DNA from 2 places in the Romboutsia sp. Marseille-P6047 genome. Region 1 is predicted to be linked to the other one. Evidence: riboswitches for the same ligand, from Rfam matches in the RefSeq annotation. Region 1 holds a riboswitch; the other holds the start of a gene.

Evidence for each region. Region 1 has a riboswitch for thiamine pyrophosphate ahead of EIH23_RS10455 (MTH1187 family thiamine-binding protein). Riboswitches for the same ligand answer to the same signal wherever they lie in the genome.
Region 2: another riboswitch for thiamine pyrophosphate. It lies ahead of thiT (energy-coupled thiamine transporter ThiT); the one in region 1 lies ahead of EIH23_RS10455 (MTH1187 family thiamine-binding protein).

What each region holds. Positions count from the first base shown of each region.
Region 1 is NZ_UWOT01000009.1:55,699-67,055, forward strand. It holds gene EIH23_RS10445 (ABC transporter ATP-binding protein) at 1-710, shown strand, start outside; gene EIH23_RS10450 (TatD family hydrolase) at 863-1,615, shown strand; TPP riboswitch at 1,658-1,757, shown strand; gene EIH23_RS10455 (MTH1187 family thiamine-binding protein) at 1,848-2,144, shown strand; gene EIH23_RS10460 (ABC transporter permease) at 2,110-2,874, shown strand; gene EIH23_RS10465 (ABC transporter substrate-binding protein) at 2,890-3,894, shown strand; gene EIH23_RS10470 (ABC transporter ATP-binding protein) at 3,863-4,597, shown strand; gene EIH23_RS10475 (hypothetical protein) at 4,724-4,906, shown strand; gene EIH23_RS10480 (TetR/AcrR family transcriptional regulator) at 5,027-5,716, shown strand; gene EIH23_RS10485 (metallophosphoesterase) at 5,732-6,604, shown strand; gene EIH23_RS10490 (efflux RND transporter permease subunit) at 6,838-8,937, shown strand; gene EIH23_RS10495 (hypothetical protein) at 8,967-11,129, shown strand; gene EIH23_RS10500 (hypothetical protein) at 11,267-11,357, shown strand, end outside.
Region 2 is NZ_UWOT01000005.1:95,228-106,584, forward strand. It holds gene EIH23_RS06760 (zinc dependent phospholipase C family protein) at 71-658, shown strand; gene EIH23_RS06765 (HAD family hydrolase) at 667-1,452, opposite strand; gene EIH23_RS06770 (competence/damage-inducible protein A) at 1,473-2,708, opposite strand; tRNA gene EIH23_RS06775 (tRNA-Cys) at 2,964-3,037, opposite strand; gene EIH23_RS06780 (D-alanine--D-alanine ligase) at 3,273-4,196, shown strand; gene pdxR (MocR-like pyridoxine biosynthesis transcription factor PdxR) at 4,215-5,678, shown strand; gene EIH23_RS06790 (hypothetical protein) at 5,795-6,313, shown strand; gene EIH23_RS06795 (carbon starvation CstA family protein) at 6,432-8,165, shown strand; gene thiT (energy-coupled thiamine transporter ThiT) at 8,236-8,871, opposite strand; TPP riboswitch at 8,989-9,084, opposite strand; gene EIH23_RS06805 (ferritin-like domain-containing protein) at 9,262-9,687, shown strand; gene EIH23_RS06810 (DUF4397 domain-containing protein) at 9,770-10,384, opposite strand; gene EIH23_RS06815 (PH domain-containing protein) at 10,467-11,090, opposite strand; gene EIH23_RS06820 (NPCBM/NEW2 domain-containing protein) at 11,194-11,357, opposite strand, start outside.

The DNA.
Region 1 (11,357 bases):
GAGATATAAACATTGAAAATATATCTTTTACTTATGAAGATAAAAAAGAAGTATTAAAAGGATTAAATTTAAATATAGAAGCGGGAAAAACCGTAGCACTAGTTGGACCATCAGGTGGAGGAAAAACTACTTTATGTAGTTTAATACCAAGATTTTATGAATTTGAACAAGGTGATATAAAAATAGATGGAATAAGTGTTAAAGATGTAAGTTTAAAATCATTAAGAAAAAATATTGGAGTAGTTCAGCAAGATGTATTTTTATTTACGGGAACTATAAAAGATAATATTATTTGTGCTAAGCCAGAGGCCAATGAGGATGAGATTATAGAAGCTGCAAAAAAAGCTAGAATACATGAGTTTATTGAAAGTCTACCAGAAGGATACGATACTTATATAGGAGAAAGAGGTGTTAAATTATCTGGAGGGCAAAAGCAAAGAATTTCTATATCAAGGATATTCTTAAAGAATCCACCAATAATTATACTTGATGAAGCAACTTCAGCTCTTGATAATGTTACTGAAAGAGAAATTCAAGCATCTTTAGAAGAGTTAAGTAAAGATAGAACTAATTTAGTAGTAGCTCATAGATTATCTACTGTAAGAAATGCTGATGAAATTGTTGTTTTAACTAATAATGGAATTGCAGAAAGAGGAACTCATGAAGAATTAATAAATAAAGGTGGAGTTTATAGTAAACTTCATAGATAATTATAATAAAGCTAGCAAAATTTGCTAGCTTTATTATTTGAAAGACTTAAAAATATATTTAAATTAGGATAGACTTTTGTTAAAAAATAATATAAAGTTTAGGAATATTGATTTAGACTAAAGATATATCATAAAAATAAAGGAGGTGCTAGATGTATATAGATTTCCATAATCATATAGATTTTTATAGTAAGGATAAAGTCAATGAAGTAATAAATATTATAAATAAAGAAAAAATAATAACTATAGCTTGTGCAATGGATGAAAAAAGTTATATAGAAAATATTGGATACTCAAATAAAAGTGATTATATAATACCTATATTTGGTATACATCCTAGTAAAGTTAAAAATAATAAATTTAATTTTGATAAAATAGAAAATTATATAAAATATGCCCCTTTGATCGGAGAAATAGGCCTTGATTTTTATTGGGTAGAAGAAAAAGAAACTTATTTAAATCAAATTGAGGTATTTGAGTATTTTTTACAAACTGCTAAAAAATATAATAAATATATAAATGTACACACTAAGGGGGCAGAGGAATTAGTATTAGATTATATAAAAAAGTATGATGTGTCAGAACAAACTATAATACATTGGTACTCAGGAGAAGAAAAAACTTTAGAAAAGTTAATAGATATAAAGTGTTTGTTTACTGGAAGTGTTGATTTAGGGTACAGCGATAAAACTAATGAGATAATAAAGAAAATTCCAATAAACCAATTATTAGCAGAAACTGATGGACCAACTGCATTACAGTGGGTAAATAATATTTATGGAATGCCAGATGAAATAAAGAAAGTATATAAAAAAATAAGTGATATTAAAAATGTTGAAGTTGAAGAATTTAAAGAGCACTGTAGCAAAATACTAAAAGAAATAACAAATTTTAACAAAAAGTAGCGCAAGTTATTAAAGAATGATACAATTAATATAGAAAATAAAAAATACATACAGGGGAGCTAATTTGCTGAGAGGAGATTAAAATCTCGACCCTTAACCTGATTTGGGTAATGCCAACGTAGGTAGGATGTTAATTATAGTGATTAATAATATAAATTATTATATTTTATTATAAAAAGTCTTATCTTAATGATAGGACTTTTTTTATTAAAAATTAAAAGGAGGAAATAAAATGGTAATAGCAGATATAGCAGTAGTACCTTTAAGACCTTATAGAGGAGAAGAAGAAATGTATAAGGTTGTAGATGCATGTATAGAATGCATAGAAGAAAGTGGATTAAAATATGAAGTTGGTGCAAATAGTACAACTATAGAGGGAGATTTTGAAGACATCTTTAAAATAATTCAAAAGGTACATAAGTTACCTTTTGAACTTGGGTGCGAAAGAGTTATAACTACTGTTAGGATAGACGAGAAAGCAGGAGGAATAACAATTGAAGACAAGCTTAAAAATCATAGACAAAAGTAAAAATTATATCTACCCAATATTAACATTTATAACAATATTAATTATTTGGCAATTAGTTGTTGAATACAAAGAGATACCTCAATACATACTGCCAACGCCAATAGATATTATTAACGTATTTATTAATGACTATCAAGTTTTATTTGCTAATATAAAAGTTACTTTATATGAATCTATATGTGGTTTCATTTTGGCTTTAGTTAGTGCAATGTTTTTAGGAGTAATTATGGACTTTGTAAGTATAATAAGAAAATGCTTATACCCTATATTATTAGTTTCCCAAACTATTCCAACTATAACCATTGCACCACTTTTAATAATCTGGTTTGGATTTGATACTTTACCTAAAATATTAATGGTCAATTTAACTTGTTTCTTTCCAATACTTATAAACTTTGTAGATGGATTAGAAAATATAGATAAAGATTATCTAAATCTATTTGAAACTATGAAAAGTACAAAATTAAAAACTTTTATTCATTTAAAACTTCCAATGTCTTTAGATAAATTATTTTCAGGAGTGAAAATATCAGCAACATACATGGTTGTATCAGCAACTGTTGCAGAGTGGCTTGGAGGAACAGAAGGTTTAGGAGTATACATGGTAAGGTCAAAAAGTGCATATGCACTTGATAAGGTATTCGCATCAACAATTATAGTTGTAATACTTAGTTTAATATTCGTGGGAATAGTAGATATATTAAGAAAAGTAATAATAAGACATAAATAATCAGGAGGAGATAAGATGAAATTAAAAAGAATGATGTCACTAGCTTTAATTAGTACATTAAGTTTAGGAGTACTTTCAGGTTGTACAAAAAATAAAGAAGCAAAAAGTGAAAATGAATTACAAGATGTTACGATGGTCTTAGACTGGACACCTAATACTAATCATACTGGATTATATGTAGCGTTGGAAAAAGGTTACTTTAAAGACGAAGGATTAAATGTAAAAATAGTTCAACCATCTGATGGTGGATCAGCTACTTTAGTTGCAACTGGAAAAGCGGATTTTGGGATTAGTTATCAAGAAGAAGTTACTTATGCTAAGACAAGTAAAGATCCATTACCAATAAAAGCAATAGCAACAGTTATACAACATAATACATCAGGGTTTGCATCTTTAAAGAGTAAAAATATAACTTCACCAAAAGACTTTGAAGGAAAAACTTATGGAGGATGGGGATCTCCATCAGAAGATGCAATACTTGATGCTGTTATGAAAAAAGAAAATGTAGACTTTTCTAAACTAAAAGTTTTAGATGTTGGAGAAGATGATTTCTTTACAGCAGTAAATAACAGTGTAGATATGATGTGGATATTTGAAGGTTGGACAGCAATAGAAGCTAAGCAAAAAGGTATAGATTTAAATTATATATCATTAAGAGATTTAGATGAAAGATTAGATTATTATACTCCAGTTATAATATCTAATGAAACTATATTAAGTGAAAATCCAGAACTAGCTAAAAAGTTTTTAAATGCTACATCAAAAGGATATAATTATGCTGTAGAAAATCCAGAAGAATCAGCAAAAATCTTAGTAAAGCATGCATCTGAAATAGATGAAACCTTAGCTATAGAAAGTCAAAAATTCTTAGCAAATGAATATATAAGTGATGCAAGTAGATGGGGAGAAATGAAGGATAGTGTATGGAATAATTACACAGAATTTTTAAGAGAGTACAATTTAATAGAAAAGGATTTGAAAGCAAGTGATGCATATACCAATGAATTCTTACCAGAATAACAAAGCAAAGCTAATATTAAAAAATGTAAGTAAGAGTTATGATAATTTATTAATATTAAAAAATATAAGCATAGATATAAAAGAAGGGGAATTGATTACTTTATTAGGTCCAAGTGGAAGTGGTAAAAGTACAATATTTAATATAATAACAGGTATTACTAAAATGGATAGTGGAGATATGCACATAGATGGTAAAATAAGTTATATGCAACAAAAGGATTTATTATTGCCATATAAGAACATTATTGACAATGTATCTATTCCCTTAATTATTAATAAGAATAAAAAAGGTCAGGCCAGAAATATAGTGAAACCTTATTTTAAAGAATTTGGTTTAGAAGGGTATGAGTTTAAGTTTCCCAGTGAATTATCTGGTGGAATGAAGCAAAGGGCTAACTTTTTAAGAACTTTTATAAATAGTAAAGATTTAATGTTGTTAGATGAACCGTTTGGAGCACTTGATTCTATAACTAAGTCGAATATGCAAAAGTGGCTACTTAATGTTAGAAAAAAGTTTAACTCAACAATTATGCTTATAACTCATGATATAGAAGAAGCAATCACTTTATCTGATAGGATATACGTTATTTCTGAAAAGCCAGCAAGTATTAAAGCTGAATTTATATTAAATAATAAAAATAAATATAAGTTTGGCAGTGATGATTATATAAAATTAAAAAAAGATATATTGAATTTACTTTAGAAAATAGCTTAGATATATAGTTGTATATCTAAGCTATTTTTATTAAAAGAGTAATGTGAGAATATTAAAGTGTAAAAATGGATAAATTATACTTGTCAATATCATTCAAAGTTTCAGGAGGCATTTATGGACAATAATAAAAATAGAATGAAAGACAGACCAAAATCTAATGCAGAATTAAGAAAAATGTATTTCGAGCATGGCTCTGAAATCGGAGTAAAAGATGGCGAAAAAATAGGGGCAAGAAATTGCGGCACTAATAAAACTAAGAGTGAAAAACTATATCACAAAGTGAAAAAAGATGATTAATCAACCTAAATAAGAAGTGGCAATATAGCTACTTCTTATTTTTTTATAAAAGTATTTTTATTATATAATTGAAGTACTATAATGGAATTAAACAAGTACTTTAAATAAGGAGAAATTTAAATGAATATAAATAATATAGAAAATACAATAGATTTAAGAAAGAAAATAATAGAAAAATCATCTGAATTATTTTTAACTCAAGGGTATAATAAGACTACAGTTAGAAAGATAGCAGATGATTGTGGAATAGGAAGAGGACATCTATACTATTATTTTAAAAAGAAAGAAGATATACTACTTTTTATATACAGAGATTTTTTAGAAAAAATATATGAGTATATAAATAATAATAATGATATTGGCAGTAATACTATGGTTAGATATGCAGTTAGTCAGTATTTATATACATATATAATAGTAAGTTCACATTCATTATTTAGAATATATATAGAAGCATCTAAGGTAGACGTAATAAGAAAAGAATATGTGAGTATATTGATAGACTTATTTAATAAAAAAGGATTAAATAAAGAATTTGAATTTGATGAAGAAGATATATACTTAAGTATGACTATTGGATGTGCAGGAGAAAGTGAACTTCTAAATAGGTATTATGAGAAAGATTGTAGTTTAACTTTAGATGATATAGTAAATAGTACAATAATGACTAGATTATTACTACTTAACATTGATTATAATAAAATTAATAATATAATAGAAGAAGCTATAAAAATAATCAATAATTTAGACCTAGATAATATCAAAAGTATAAGTGAAATAAAAACATTTTGGTCTAAATATATACAGTAAAAGAGAGGTAAAAGTATGATTAAAGAATTACTAATAGGAAGCTCCCTTCTATTAGGAGGATACACTTTTTTTAGATTTGAGAATAAATCATTAGAGAAAGTGGAATATTTTATAGAAAATGAAAAAATTCCAAGGGAGTTTGATAACTTTAATATAGTTCAAATTAGTGATTTACATAATATGAAATTTGGAGAGAATAATTGTAAGCTGTTACAATATGTAGACGAATTGTGTCCAGATATCATAGTAATAACAGGAGATTTAGTAGATGGAGAAAAATCAAATTTTAATGTTGCTCTTAATTTAATAGATGATCTATCTAAGAAGTATAAAGTATATCATATAATAGGAAATCATGAACAAAAGGCTTTAATAAAGAGGTATAGAGATAAGTATAAAGAGTATTTTAGTGAATTAGGTAAGAAAAATATTATAAATTTAAATAATGAACATATTGAGATAAATCGTGGAAATAGTAGCATAAATTTATATGGATTAGTAGTTCCACTAAGTTGTTATAGATACTTATTTGAGAAAAAAGATAATATTAATATAGATAAAAAATATGTTGAAAAATTACTAGGACCTATAAATAAAGGTAAGTATAATATATTATTAGCTCATACTCCTTTTTATTTTAATGAATACGCAAAATGGGGTGCAGATTTAATTCTAGCTGGGCATGTCCATGGAGGAATAATAAGGTTGCCTTTTTTAGGTGGATTGCTATCTCCAAATAGAGAATTTTTTCCTAAGTATGACTTAGGGAAATATGAGTATAATAATTCAGAAATGGTATTAACTAAAGGACTAGGAGGTTCAAAAGTGTTAGTTAGAGTAAACTGTAGACCAGAGTTAGTCAAAATAATACTTAAGAGTAAAGAATAAAAAGTTTATTAAATAATAAAATTAAATAATAAAATTTGAAAATAGAAATTGATAATAAAAGGATATAATGGTGAGTATATATAGAATAGTAAAGCGATGAATTAAGATAGAATTCATCGCTTTACTTTATTATAGAATACATTTTATTAAATTTGTATAATGACATTAAGTTAGGGGTGAAATACAATGTATTTATAAATTACTTAGGCATGCCTAAAATAGGAGGGAGAAATATGTACAGGTTAGCAAAACAGATAGCTAGTCATAGAAAACTTATAATATTCATAGCTTTAATTTTATTAATTCCATCATTATTTGGATATATAAAAACAAATATAAACTATGATATATTAAGTTACTTGCCAGATAGTAGTTCAACTATAAAAGCTGAAAAAATATTAAAAGAAGATTTTGGATCAGGGTCACTATCTATGCTTATTGTAGAAGGTATGGAAGATAAAGACGTTGCAAAATTAAAAGAAAAAGTTTCAAAAGTTGATGGTGTAAATAGTGTATTATGGATAGATGATTTTATGGACTTATCAGTACCTAAGGAAATTATACCCAAAGATATGGTTAATTTTTTATACAATGGTGATAAGTCTACTATGATGGTTATTAATTTTGAAGATGGTTCAGCCAGTACAAAAACTATGAATGCTATAGATGATATAAGACGTATAGCAGGTAAACAGACATTTTTAAGCGGTATGGCAGGAATAGTTAAGGATACTAAAGATATATCAGAACAAGAGATGCCGATGTATGTTATATTAGCAGGAATAGTAACTACAATAATATTATGTTTTGCATTAGAGTCTTATATAACACCATTTATATTCATTGGAAGTATTGCTTTAGCAATAATATATAATTTTGGTACAAATATAATATTTGGAGAAATTTCATACATAACAAAAGCATTAACTGCAATACTACAGCTTGGAGTAACTATGGATTATTCTATATTTCTTTTACATAGATACGATGAGGAATTAGAATTAACAGACGATAGAATCGATGCAATGTCAAAAGCAATTGTAAATACAGCTAAATCAGTATTTGGTAGTTCAATAACTACCGTAGCAGGTTTTTTAGCTCTATGTGCAATGGATTTAACTCTAGGTAAGGATATAGGATTAGTAATGGCAAAAGGTGTTATTATAGGCGTTATATGTACAATAACCATATTACCTGCATTTATACTTACATTCGATAAATTAATTCATAAATATAAACATAAAAGTTTATTACCTACATTTGAAAAAACATCAAATTTTATAGTTAAAAATTATAAAAAACTTGCTATTTTATTAGTAATTGTATTTATACCTGCCTTTATAGGGAATCAAAAAGCAGAAGTTTATTATAATTTAGATGAAAGTTTACCAGATAACTTAGACTCAATAGTAGCAACTAATAAATTGAGAACAGATTACAATATGAATAGTACAGATATAATCCTAATAGATAAGTCGATGAGTTCTTATGAAAAGTCAAATATGGTAAAAGAAATTGAAGATTTAGATGGAGTAAATTTAGTATTAGCATTAGAAAAATACTTAGGACCGGGGGTATATGAAGATATACTACCAAGTGAGATTTTAGATCAATTAATTTCTAATGGATACGAGGAGATTATAGTTAACTCAGAATACAAAGCTGCATCTCCAGAATGCTCAGAACAGTTAAAAGAAATGAATAAGATTGTTCATAAATATGATAAAAATGCTTTAATTGGTGGAGAAGCTCCACTGACTGAAGATTTAATACAAATAGCAGATACAGACTTTAAAAAAGTAAGTGCAGTATCTATAATAGCAATATTTTTAATTATAGCTATTATATTTAAGTCAATATCATTACCAGTAATACTAGTATTAGCAATAGAGACAGCTATTTTTGCAAACTTAGGAATACCGTATTATACAGGTACAGTAGAACCCTTTATAGCATCAATAGTTCTTGGGACAATACAGCTTGGGGCTACTGTTGACTATGCAATATTGCTTACATCTAGATTCCAAGAAGAGCTAATTAACGGATATGATAAATTCACAGCTATGAAAAACTCAATACAAAGCTGTGGAAGATCAATAGTTACAAGTGCATTATCTTTCTTTGGAGCTACAATTGGTGTTGGCGTTATATCTAAATTAGAGCTTATAGGCTCATTATGTGCATTAATGGCAAGAGGTGCTATTATAAGTATGTTTGTAATTATATTCTTTTTACCAGCAATACTTATAATATTTGAAAAAATTATACTAAAGACTAGCAAAGGATTCTTAGAAGATAAGAAGAAACAAGAATTATCTACAGTTCAAGATTAAACTTTTATAAATTTTCGGGGGGATAAGATATGAATAGAAAAAATAAAACTATGAAAGTAAAGTCAGCAACTTTAATAACTGCAGCAATAGTTGCAAGTAATGGAACTTTAGTATTTGCCAATAATAGTGATATAAAAAAAGATGAAACAGTATATTCCATATTAGATGAAAATGGAAATATAAAAGAAAATATAGTATCAACATGGATAAAAAGTAATTCTAAGTTAGGGGAAATAAAAGATATAAGTGATCTTACAAATATAAAAAATTTAAAAGGTGATGAAGAGCCAACTATAAATGGTAATGATGTTACATGGAATATAGATGGAGATGATTTATATTATAGTGGTAATAGTACAAAATCAATACCGATTAATATAGGGATAAAGTATGAATTGAATGGTAAAAAAGTAGAACCAAGTGAAATTATTAATAAATCAGGTAAAGTAAAAATTACTATATCATTAAAAAATAGAGAGCCTAGAAGTATAGATATTAATGGTGAAAATAGAACAGTATATATACCATTTTTATCAGCTGTTGAAGTAATTATGCCTAGAGATAATTTTAAAGACATAGATGTAAGCAGTGGTACCGTTTTAGATGAAGGAAAAAATTGTTCTATAACTTTCATATCTGTACCAGGTTTAAAAGAATCATTAGATTTAGATCAAGATCTAAGTACAGTAATAGGATTAGAAGATGAACTAGTTATAGAAGCGAATGCTACAAATTTTACAATGCCTAGCATAATGGCTGTAGTTTCTCCTAATGCTTTAGATATGAATGAGTTAGAAAATTTAGATGAAAATAGTACTATAAGTGATTTAAGATCATCATTAGGTGATTTACAAAAAGGAGGAGAGTCTTTATTAGATGGGGCTAAACAATTATCTAAAGGTGCAAATGAACTAAATGAAAAGTATGCACTATTTAATAATGGAGTTAAAACATTAGATAGTGGGATAAGTGACTTAAATAAAGGTGTAGGTGAGCTAAGTAGCTCTACACCTGCATTAAGTCAAGGGGCAGGAACATTACATAGTGGTTTATATGAATTAAAGACAGCACAAGGACTATTCACACAAGGTGTTAATGTACTTGATAGTGGAGCAGCTCAATTAGATAGTGGAATATCTAGCTTGGTATCAGCATCACCACAATTAACAAATGGAGCAAATAGTTTAAATTCAGGGGTTAATGAATATGTAGGTGGAGTAAGTAAATTAGCAGGATCATATAAAGGTATAGATGATGGAATAAGTAGTGCGTATGAAGGAGCTTCATCATTAGTAAATGGATTAGGTAATGGAGTAGGTAAGTTAAATCAGCTGAGTAGTAGTGATATAAGTTGGGCTATATCAATACTACAAAATAGTAGTGATCCAAATGTACAAAAAGTGGCACAAATGTTGGTAAATAACGGTGTAATAGACCAATTTAATGCTTTAAAAACTGGATTAAATGAAGCCTATGATGGAGCAAAAGAATTACAATCTGGACTTAAAAATCTTAAGTCTGGATCAGATACATTTAACACAAATTTAAAATACATTTCATCTAAAGGAAATGAATTAACAAACGGAAGTAGTCAGTTACTATCAGGGATAAATCAATTAGCTTTAGGAGGAGAGCAATTGAAGGAGGGAAGTAGTGCACTAAAATTAGGAACATCAGAACTAGCTTTGAATGCTTCTAAGTTAAATACAGCGACAGGAACTATATATAGTGGTAGCGGTGACTTATATGATGGAACTATTAAATTGAACCTAGGTGTAAATCAATTAAACCTAGGCTCAAAGACTTTAAAAAATGGAACAGCAGAACTTAGTGAAAATTCAAGTAAAATATTAAGTGCAACTGAACAATTAAGTAGTGGTGCAAGTAACTTATATAATGGAACTAATAAGCTTAAAACAGATGGATTAGATAAATTATATGAGTTAGGTGATGAAAAATTAAGTAAAATAGATGGAGTATTGCAAGCTAAGGATGAAATAATAAATATATCTAAAGAGTACGATAATTATGGTGGAAAATCTGAAGATATGCAAAGTAATGTGAAGTTTGTAATGAAAGTAGAAAGTAGCGCTGATGAGAATAGCGATGATAAGACTAAAAAAGAAGATAATACTAGTCACCAAAATGAAAAAGGCGGTATTTTAAAATGGATGAAAGGATTATTTAAATAAAGATTAAATTCTGATAGAATATTGAATAAATATATGTGAGTCTTATAAAGAAATATAATTAGTATTTAATATTGTTACTGATAATATTTATAGGGTAAAATATAGAGTATAAATTTATAATTTAAGGAGAGACAACTATGGAAGATATGAATATACTTATAACATCAGAAGCCAAAAGGGAGTTAGATAAGCTGTTAGAGAATAGCGATAAAAAATGTATAAGAATAC
Region 2 (11,357 bases), on a different contig from region 1:
TTATAATAAAATCTTTCATTAAAGTTAAATATATAGTTATATACGTTAATTAAGATAATGAGGTGATGCAATGTTTATAAATACTCATCTTTTAATAGGTAAGTCTTTAATTGAAAATATAGATGAAAATAAATCTTTTTTTATAAGCGATAAAAACTTTATTTATGGAAATATAAAACCAGACATATCATCTAAATATGTTTTACAAAAGCATTATATGGAAGAATCTCTTGATATGATATTAAAAAAAATAGACTACTTATGCACTTTAGACTTAGATTGTATAAGTAAATATTTTTCAATAAGTAAATTTAATCAAGAACTAGGTGTTATATGTCACTTTTTATGTGACTTTTTCTGTGTACCTCATAGTAGACGTTGGGAAATGTCTCATAGTATGAGTAAACATATTAACTATGAGAAAGAACTTGCTATGGTTGCTAAAGAAACTAATTTATTAAAGTTTAAGGGAGATAAAATTAAAACTAATACATTTAAAGAATTCTTTGATTCATTATATCTAGAATATCAAGGAATAACAGAATACGAAAATGATTTATTATTTTCAAATTATGTATGTAATAGTGTAATAAATTATATATTAGACTGTATATTAATTAATACAGCTAATTGTAATAAATTTATAAATTGTGTTTAGGTGTTGAATTAATTTTCAACACCATTTGTTTTTTCTATAACTTCAATTGCTTCTTTTACACTTTTCACAGTATAAGCTGAACTTTTTTTAACATCTTCTCTACTACTATCCATTGAAAAACTATATTTAAAATCTTTTAACATAGATATATCATTAGGAGAATCTCCTATTGTTGCTATTTCATCTAAATTTACATTTAAGATACTGCATACATGCTTTATTGCATTCCCTTTTGATATATGGCTTGGAGATATATTTAAGACATATTTTCCAGATAAATAAACATCTAATATTCCTTCAAATTCATTTTTGTAATATGTCTCCATTCTTCCTAATTCATCTTCATTTCTCGATAAAATCCCTATATTTCCTACTAAGTTGTCAAAGCTATCTTTTTTAAAAAAATCCGGATCATTTATACACTCCCTGTCAAACTCATCTAGTATATCCTCTCCTCCAGATATTACTATATTTCCGTCATGCATAAAGAATATATAAGCATCATCAGATTTAAATCTATTAACTACCTTTTTTACTAAATTATCATCTATTACTTCTTTTAAGATTTCGTTATGATTTTTGTCATATACAAAGGCACCATTTTGGCATATATAATATCCATTTAAATCTAACTTGCCTTTAATCATTTTAGAAGCTTGTTTAAAAGCTCTACCAGTTGCTATATTAAATACAACACCCTTTTTCTCTATTGCTTCTATAGCCTTTATATCATCATCACTTATTCCATGATGATACAGAGTTCCATCTAAGTCACAAAATATGTGTTTTATCATAAATTGCCTCCAAAATTTAATTAAAGATTTATAATTTCTAATCTTAAATCATTTAATATTGTTTTTGTTGCTCTTAATCTTACTTGTTCTCTATTTCCGTTGAATAAATATCTTTTAACTATTGTCTTACCATTTATATAAATACCAAAATAAACTAGTCCTACTGGTTTTTCCTCACTTCCACCTTGTGGACCTGCTATCCCTGTAGTTGATATACCTATATTAGTATTATGTCTTTTAGCTACTCCTATAGCCATTTCTCTAGCGGTCTCATAACTAACTGCTCCAAATTTGTCTAAAGTCTCTTTATTTACTCCTAAACTCATTATTTTAGCTTCATTAGAATATGTAACGCACCCTTCCATAAAAACAGATGATATCCCTGGGTAATTTATAAGATTAGAAGAAACCATACCACCAGTACAAGATTCTGCAACGCTAATAGTTAAATTCTTGTCAACCAATAACTTAGCAACAGTATCTTCTAAAGTAACTTCACCTTGAGCATATATATACTTTCCTACTCTGTCATATATTTTATTTATAACAGGGTTCATTAAACTAATAGCTTCATCTTCATTTTTAGCCTTTGCAGTAATTCTTAATGTAGCTTCAGTTTCCTTTGCATAAGGAGCTACAGTTGGGTTTGACTGCGCCTTTATTATATCCATTATCTCATGTTCTAATAAAGATTCTCCAATACCATAAAATCTAAGTGTCTTAGAAACTAAAACTTCATCAGTTAAATCTTTTAAATAAGGTTTAACACTTTCATCAAACATAGGCTTCATTTCCTTTGGAGGTCCTGGAAGTACTATTATAGTTTTATTATCTTTCTTTAAAATAGCCCCAGGCGCTGTACCATTATTATTTTCAAGAATTATAGCTTCCTTAGGAAAATAAGCTTGTTTTTTATTATTCTCACTTGGAGTTTTACATAGCTTATTAAAATACTTCTCAATCTTATTCCATGATGGCTCATGAAGAACTAATTCTTGATTGAAAAATTTAGCAGCAGTTTCTTTGGTCAAATCATCTTTCGTTGGTCCAAGACCACCAGTTGTAATAACAATATCACTTCTATCTAAACTCTCTTTTAGACAGTCAAATAATCTGTCTTCATTATCTCCAACAGTACCTTGATAATAAACATCAATTCCTAAATTAGCTAACTCACAAGCTAAGTACTGAGAATTCGTATTAACAATATCCCCCAAAAGAATCTCAGTACCAACAGTCAAAATCTCAGCTTTCATCTTAATCCACTCCTTCAAATATAATTTAAACCAAATATATATTTTTAATGTATTTTTCTTACTTTAACTATTATCTAAATCTCCACATAAAAACAAAAGGGCTTCTCTCGAATAAATTATTTTATACCTGGGTCAAGGTAGACAATATATATTTTCTAGTCATTTGCAACATCACTTAAATTGCATGACTAGAAAATATATATGTCTGCCCGACCCCTGAACAAAATTATTTTTCGAAAAAGCCCACATTTTTATTGGAGGCGACACCCAGATTCGAACTGAGGATCAAGGAGTTGCAGTCCACTGCCTTACCACTTGGCCATGTCGCCTTATTAATTACAATTAAATTATATATGTCTTTTTAAATACTTGCAACAATTTAAGTTATAAAATTTTATTTTTATAGTATATACCACTCTATATTTAAACTTAATAACTAGTGGTACTTTCGATATGACCTACATATTAATATAATTAGGTATAAATAAAATTAAGAAAACTAAGAAAAGTAAATTCTTTAGAATTAATATTCAAAGAAAATTTAAATATATTAGGAGTGGTTTTATGAAAGTAGCAGTTATAATGGGAGGTATCTCTTCAGAAAGAGAAGTCTCTTTAAATTCAGGTAATGAAGTTTTTAATGGTTTAGATAGAAATAAATATGACGTAGTTAAAATTATTATAGATAAAACAGAAGATATATTTACAAAGCTTACAAATGATATTGATTTTGCATTTATTGCACTTCATGGTAAATTTGGCGAAGATGGATGTATACAATCAATATTACACGCAAAAGGTATACCATATTCAGGATGTGGTCCTCTATCAAGTGGGATGTGTATGGATAAAAATATTACTAAAAAGATATTAAAAAATTCAAATATCCCAACTGCTAAATGGTTTGTTACTAATTCATGTGAAAATATAGATTATGATAAAATAGAAAGTTTCAAGTATCCTGTATTTATAAAACCAAATAGTGGTGGTTCTAGCGTTGCAACATTTTGTGTACGTTCAAAGGAAGAGGTAAAGCCTGCTATAGAAAAAGTTTTAGAAGTTGATGAATACGCAATTATAGAAGAATACATTTCAGGTGGAGAATATACATCATTTGTACTTAATAATGAAGTTTACCCTACTATATCAATAAAAGCTAACTCTGAATTCTTTGATTATACTGCAAAATATAATGATAATGGTGCTTTAGAAGAAGTAGTTTATCTAGAAGAAAACTTACAAAATAAAATAAATGAAATTTCACAAATATGCTGGGATATTTTCTATTGCAAAGCCTATGTAAGAATTGATATGATTATACATGATGGAGTTCCTTATGTACTTGAGTTAAACACACTTCCTGGACTTACTAAAGCTAGCTTAATTCCTAAAAGTGCAGCTGCTAAAGGTCTTGGATTTAGTGATTTATTAGATAAAATAATAGAATACTCTTTAACTCCCAGTAAAGTCGCTTCATTAAATTATTAATAAAACTGAGGTGATAAATTGTTATTCTCTAATCTCAATATAGATGACAATGAGCCAATTTATATACAAATAAAAAATCATATAATAGATATGATTTTAAAAGGACTTATACCTGATAATAGTAAGCTCCCTTCTACAAGGGAGCTTAGTCAACTTCTTAAAGTTAGTAGAAACTCTATAGTTTTAGCTTATGAAGAACTAAAATCTGAAGGATATATATATTCAGTTTCTGGCAAAGGAACTTTTGTAAGTTCAAACGTCAATATACCTAAAGGTAATTGGTGTATAAATTGGGACTCGCTTGAAAATAGTTATTCTAAAACTGCAAATAAAATGGACATTATAAAAAATGAAATTCCCTGGAGGTCTGACTTAATATCTTTTAAAAGTATTTCTCCTGATGGTTCTATGTTTGATATAGATGAATTAAAGAAATCTTTTCTAAATAGAATTTCCCTTGAAGGAGATAAACTTCTTAATTATGGATACGCACAAGGTTATAAACCTTTAATAGATTATTTATTAAAATATATGAATAATAAAGGAGTCGATACTTCTAATAAAGATATACTCATAACAAATGGCTTTACAGAAGGATTAGAAATTATGCTATCTTCATTTACATCTCCTGGAGATTATATAATTTGTGAAAACCCAACTCATAATACTACACTTAAAATTATGAGAGCTTTAAATTTAAATCTTATTAATGTTGACATAAATAAAAATGGCTTAGATTTTGACATGCTAAAAAATAAAGTTTCTAAATATAAAGATAAAATTAAATTTGCTTATATAACGCCTTCTTATCATAACCCTACTGGAACTGTTATGTCACCTGAAAGTAGGTATAAATTTTATAATTTAATGAAAGATAATAATATTGCTATTATTGAAGATGGATTTAATGAGGAACTTCTATACTCTAGTTCTCATATATTCCCTATTGCATCTCTTGATAATTTTAGTAATGGAGTTGTTTATATAGGCAGTTTTTCAAAAATTTTATTCCCTGGGCTTAGAATAGGATGGATACTTGCTGATAAAAACATTATTTCAAAACTTGAAAGTGTAAAAAGATGTAAAACTATTCATGTTTCTTTTTTAGATCAAGGTATCCTTTATGATTATTTGCATAATGGCGGTTTTGAAAAATACATAAAAAAAGTCCGTAAGTTTTATGGTGATAAATTTAATTTTGCTTATGAGTGTGCCTTAAAACATATTCCACATGATTATATTCTTGGTGATGGTGGTCTTCATATTTTTGTTAAACTTAAAAATATTAAATCTAGAGATTTATTAAATAAATGTTATGAAAAAGGTGTTATTTTTATGCCTGGGGATATATTCTCTATTAATGATAATGGTGATAATACTTTAAGACTAGGATTTTCTAGATTATCTTTAGATGATATAGAAAAAGGAATAAAAATAATTGGTGAGTGTATAAAAAATATGGAAAATGATTCTAAATCCTAAAAGTTCACTTTGAACTTTTAGGATTTTTTATATCTTTACCTAATTAGGTCTTTTATCTATTTATATATCATAGAGTTTAAATATAATTAAGCTAAACTTTTTAATGGAGGTATACCATGTCATCACTACTAAACACACATGAAGTTGTGTCTAAAATCTTACAAAGTTATAATGTTTATTATGATATCGAAAAATGTACTAATACACATATACCACTTGTAGCTAAGTGTGAATTTCATGTACATAATCAAAAATATGTATTAGTAAAAAAAGCTACCTTATGGGAAGCTGACTCAAATGAATATGTTTATATTTTTGAAGTTGATAATTTAACAAAAGAACTTTTTATAAAGTGTAAGAATTATGCTTATGAAAATGGTATGAGTTTAATTAATCCCAAATCAGGTCATATGTATTCATATATTACGACTTTATTTGTATGCAATTCTTGCGAAGAAGGTGTAGATAAACTTATAAAAAAATGTAAAATATTTAAAAATTTTAAGTTCTCTTTTAATGGTTGGATGGATTTTCGTACTTGTTGCTTAAATATTAGTGATAGTAAAATTTATGGAAATAAGTCTGGAAAAGATACTACTAAGTTTTTTAAAAATTTACTGTCTAAAAATATTTAAGTTGTGTAGTTTACTATTCAATATATTTTTTAAATTATATTTTCAGAATTTTTCTACATTTAAATAGTTATTAAATTTATATAAATAACTATAATTTTTTGTAAAAGGGGGAAAATTTTTGAACGCTTTATTTATTTTATTTTTAGGAATTATAGTTTTATTCGTTGGCTATGTTACTTATGGTAGATGGCTAGCTAAACAGTGGGGAATTGATGAAAAACGTACAACTCCATCTCATGAATTAGAAGATGGCATAGACTACGTTCCTGCAAAAACACCAGTTTTACTTGGTCATCACTTTTCATCTATAGCTGGTGCAGGGCCAATTAATGGACCTATTCAAGCTGCTGTGTTTGGTTGGGTTCCTGTAGTACTTTGGGTTTTAATTGGTGGAATATTCTTTGGTGCTACTCATGATTTTGGTGCTTTATTTGCATCTATTCGTCATAAAGGTCAATCCATTGGTGAAGTTATAGGCCAAAATATAGGTCCTAGGGCTAAAAAACTATTTCTTACATTCTCCTATTTAACACTAATATTAGTTGTTGCTGCATTTGCATCTATAGTTGCAGATACTTTTAAGGCTACATTTACTCAATCTGGTGCTGTTGATTATGTTGCAAGCTCAGCTAATGCTTCTACTGCTATGATATCTCTTTTGTTTATATTATTAGCAATTGCTTTTGGATTTTTAGTTTATAGAAGAAATGCTTCTTTAGGAGTTTCAACTGTTATAGGCATTGTAGCTATAATTATATGTATAGCTTTAGGTCTTAATTTCCATCCTATTTACTTAAGTTCAAATACTTGGATGATTATAGTTGGTATATATATATTAATTGCATCTGTAACTCCAGTTTGGATTTTACTTCAACCCCGTGATTATTTAAGCTCATTTTTATTATACGGTATGATAGCCATTGCTATAGTTGGGATTATAGGATGCCATCCAACATTAGATATACCTGCATTTACTGGTTTTACTGATACTATAGCTCCTACTGGAACTTCTCTTGGGTACTTATTCCCTGCTTTATTTATTACAATTGCTTGTGGTGCTATATCCGGATTTCATTCTTTAGTTGCTTCTGGTACTACTGCAAAACAATTAGATAAAGAAGCAGACGCTCGTCCTATAGCTTATGGTTCTATGTTAATAGAATGTGCTCTAGCATTAATTTCTGTATGCGCAGTAGGATATATATGGAAAGATTATTCAACTGGAACAACAGTTACTCCTACAGTAGTATTCGCATCTGGCATAGCATCTATGTTAAGTAAAATCCCTGGCCTTTCTAATGTTTATAACATAGCATACTCTTTATTAGTTTTAACAGTTTCAGTTTTCTGCCTAACTTCATTAGATACTGCAACTCGTCTTGCTCGTTATATGTTCCAAGAATTTTGGCTTGCCCCTGGTGAAACTAGAGATGATGTTTCAGGATTTAAAAAGACTATAACAAATCCATATGTAGCAACACTTATTACTGTTGTATTAGGTATAAGTCTTGGTCTTACTGGATATGCAAATATATGGGCTTTATTTGGAGCTGCAAATCAACTATTAGCTGCACTTGGTTTGCTTGCTATAGCTACATGGCTTGGTAATATCGGTAGAAACAATAAGATGTTCTTTATACCAATGGTATTTATGCTTGTAGTAACTGTTACTTCTTTAGTGCTTACTATTAAATCTAATGTTCTAGCTATTATGTCTGGCGGTACTGGACTTGGCTGGTGTTATATACGTACTATCCTAGCTTTACTTTTAGTAATTCTTGCTATTATTCTTATGATAGAAGGATTCAATACTATAAAAAAACAATTTAAATCTAAGACTAAACAAGCTTAATTATTAATAAATATATACTAAATTAATAAAAAAATCCAATAGGTTAACTATTGGATTTTTTTATTTATAATTATTTATCATAACTTTCTTCTAAATGTTCTTTTGTTATAGTTTGTATATTTGCCATTCTTTTAATTTTAGATAATGGCATTGTAACTAAAACTATACTACTAAGCAATCCTTCTAATCCTGTACCTGATAAATTGTAAACTATTGAATAAGCAACTGGATTCCATCCTTCCCATGCATAATCTGCAAAATAAATACATCCTGAAAGTATGTGAGAAAGTTGCTTTAAAAGCACAGCTAATATGCATCCTATAAATATATTTCTCTTTTTATTACAATCAAATAGTCCACTAAGTCCAAGTAACATAGTTGGTAATATATAGTCTAGTAAAAATTGAGCTGGATGAATTATATATGCCGAACCTATTAAACCTAGTATTCCTGTAATTAACCCACAAGTCATACCAGTAATAGGCCCATAAAGTAAACCAATCATTAAAATTGGCACTGATGATAATAATTCAATACCTCCTCCTTGTGGATATTGGATTAGTTTTATTTTAGATAAAATAAAGCTACATGCAGCAAATAAAGATACAACTATCATTGTTTTTGTATCTAGCTTAATTTTCTTTATGTTTAATAAATAATAAGCTATAGGTATTAAACATATAATTAACATTATTGTGTTTACCATTCCCTTACCTCCTCAATAAATAAATGAATTATAAATAAAAAAGCTATACCTGATTAGGTATAGCTTCAAAATTCAAAATTATTATAACTCTCTAATTAATTTACTAGATTATTATATTAATATCTACTCTTGCTTTCCTACGCTGGTACTAACCAGATCAGGTAATAAGGGTCGGTATAAACCTCTCAGCCAATGGCACCCCTAGCATTAATTATTTACTTATAATTTAATTGTAATATATTTTTTTATATTGTCAATTATTAATTATATAATTTAGACATATTAAATGAATATATAAAATAGATTTATATTACAAAATTATCATAGAATATTTTCAAACGTGTAAGTTAAAAATATGCTTAGACTATTATTGAAAGGAATATTTTTAACATGGAAAAATTAAATTTTGAAAAAGAAAATCAACTTGGTTTAGTAAAAGATAATGAAGAATTTAAACAAAGCTTACAAGGACAATTTAATAGTGAAACTGCTGAGGTTGGTTTATACTTAGCTATGGCAAGAGTTGCACAAAGACAAGGTTACGCAGAAATAGCTGAGGTACTTAAAGTCATAGCTTGGGAAGAAGCTGAACATGCTGCTCAATATGCTGAACTTCTTGGTAAAGTTTCAGATTGTACTAAAACTAATATATCAAACATGATTAAAGGTGAAGTTGGTTCTAATAAATATAAATCAGAGCTTGCTCAAAAAGCTAAGAATTCAGATCTTGAAGAACTATATACATTTATAGATCATGCTGCTAGAGATGAAGCTAGACATGCTAGTATGTTAAAAGGTATGTTAGATAGATTATAAAACTTATAAAAAATTTATAAGTTTTATATATATGAAAAGGCATTTCTATATAAATAGAAATGCCTTTTTTATACTAATAAATTTATTGCATCAACATATACGTGCATCCATCCAAAGACTGAACTAAAGTTAAATTCGGTACATCTCCTAAAACATACAATGAGTAAACCTTTCTATCTTTTAAATTTACATTGCTACTTAAAACTATATTATCAGTATTAGCTACCTTAACTTCTATCCTATATTCCCCATAATTAACATATATATAATCTGTAGCTTCTCTAAATTCCACGTCACTAAACATTTCATTTCCATTTACATATATATCAACTTCTGGTGCATTTGGTGATAAATGTATAGCCCTTACTCTTGATTTTCCATCTTGAAGGTTTCTTGGATTTGATTCTATATATGGAACTAATGTTAGATTATTTAAGTTACCTGTTGCTGCTACAGTTATCATACTGCCACCCGGTACATCTACATTTTGACTAATTACTGGATTTTCTTCTGTTCCCGCAATATAAACATTGATAGTATAACTTCCTTGTGGCACTGGTATATATGATGAGAATTGTTCAAATGTTAAATTGCTAAATAATATCATATCTCCTGCATATACATCTACAGCTGGTGCATTTGGTGCCGCATGTAATACTCTTATATATGATGTATTCATGTCTAATCTTATTTTCATGATGTTACTTCCTATATATCTTTATATATATTATGATTGCAACATCTATTTGTGATAATTTGCATATAATGCACTTAATTTATTAGTTATTTATATATTTTTCAAAAACATATCCAAAGTCTTTGTTATTATAAGTATCCTTAACATTTTGCATCCAATTAAAATTAAATCTTGTTACTTCTTCAATCATTGTAGCTATATTTCCATCTATATGAGCTCTTTTTATAGATTCATTAGCCATGTTTAAACTATTCATACCATATTCATATGATTGATTATTTCTATTTTGAACTGTTCCAATTTCAAATAAAGCTTTATACAAATCTTTTAATTGCTCTATTTGTTTTTTATCTACATCTATACTAAAGTGTTCACTTCCAAAACTAAATTTTATTTCAACATCTAAGTCTACTGTTCCAGCTGTTTCTAAAGTTACTGAGTGCACATTTTCACTTCTAAACTCATGTCTTTTTACTACTCTTTTTTTGCTTACTGCAGATGCTCCATCTACATGAATTAGTCCTCTATTTGTAAATACATACTCATCTGACTTTGATTTTATAACGAAGTATATCTTTTCTCCATCTTCGTTCATTATATAATCATCACCATCAACTTTGTTAAAATCCTTTGGATCTATTATCTTACCTATATCAGATAAGCCTAATGTATCTGCTGCCATTTTTCCAAATATATTCCCTGCCATAACATCCTCCTAATTCATTTTTATTTATTAATTATTATAACAAATATATATAAAAAATAAAATTGCTGAAAATTTATATTCCAGCAATTTTATTCTTAAATATTTACTTTAATTCATCTATTAAGTAGTTCATTAAGAAAGTAAATGATTCTACATCTATATCACTTGCATTTACATCATTATAAATTACTTTTGCATCTACCAAAGCATCTTGTAAATTTTTCCACCTAATAGAATTATAATTAACATTTTCTATAGACTCTGCTT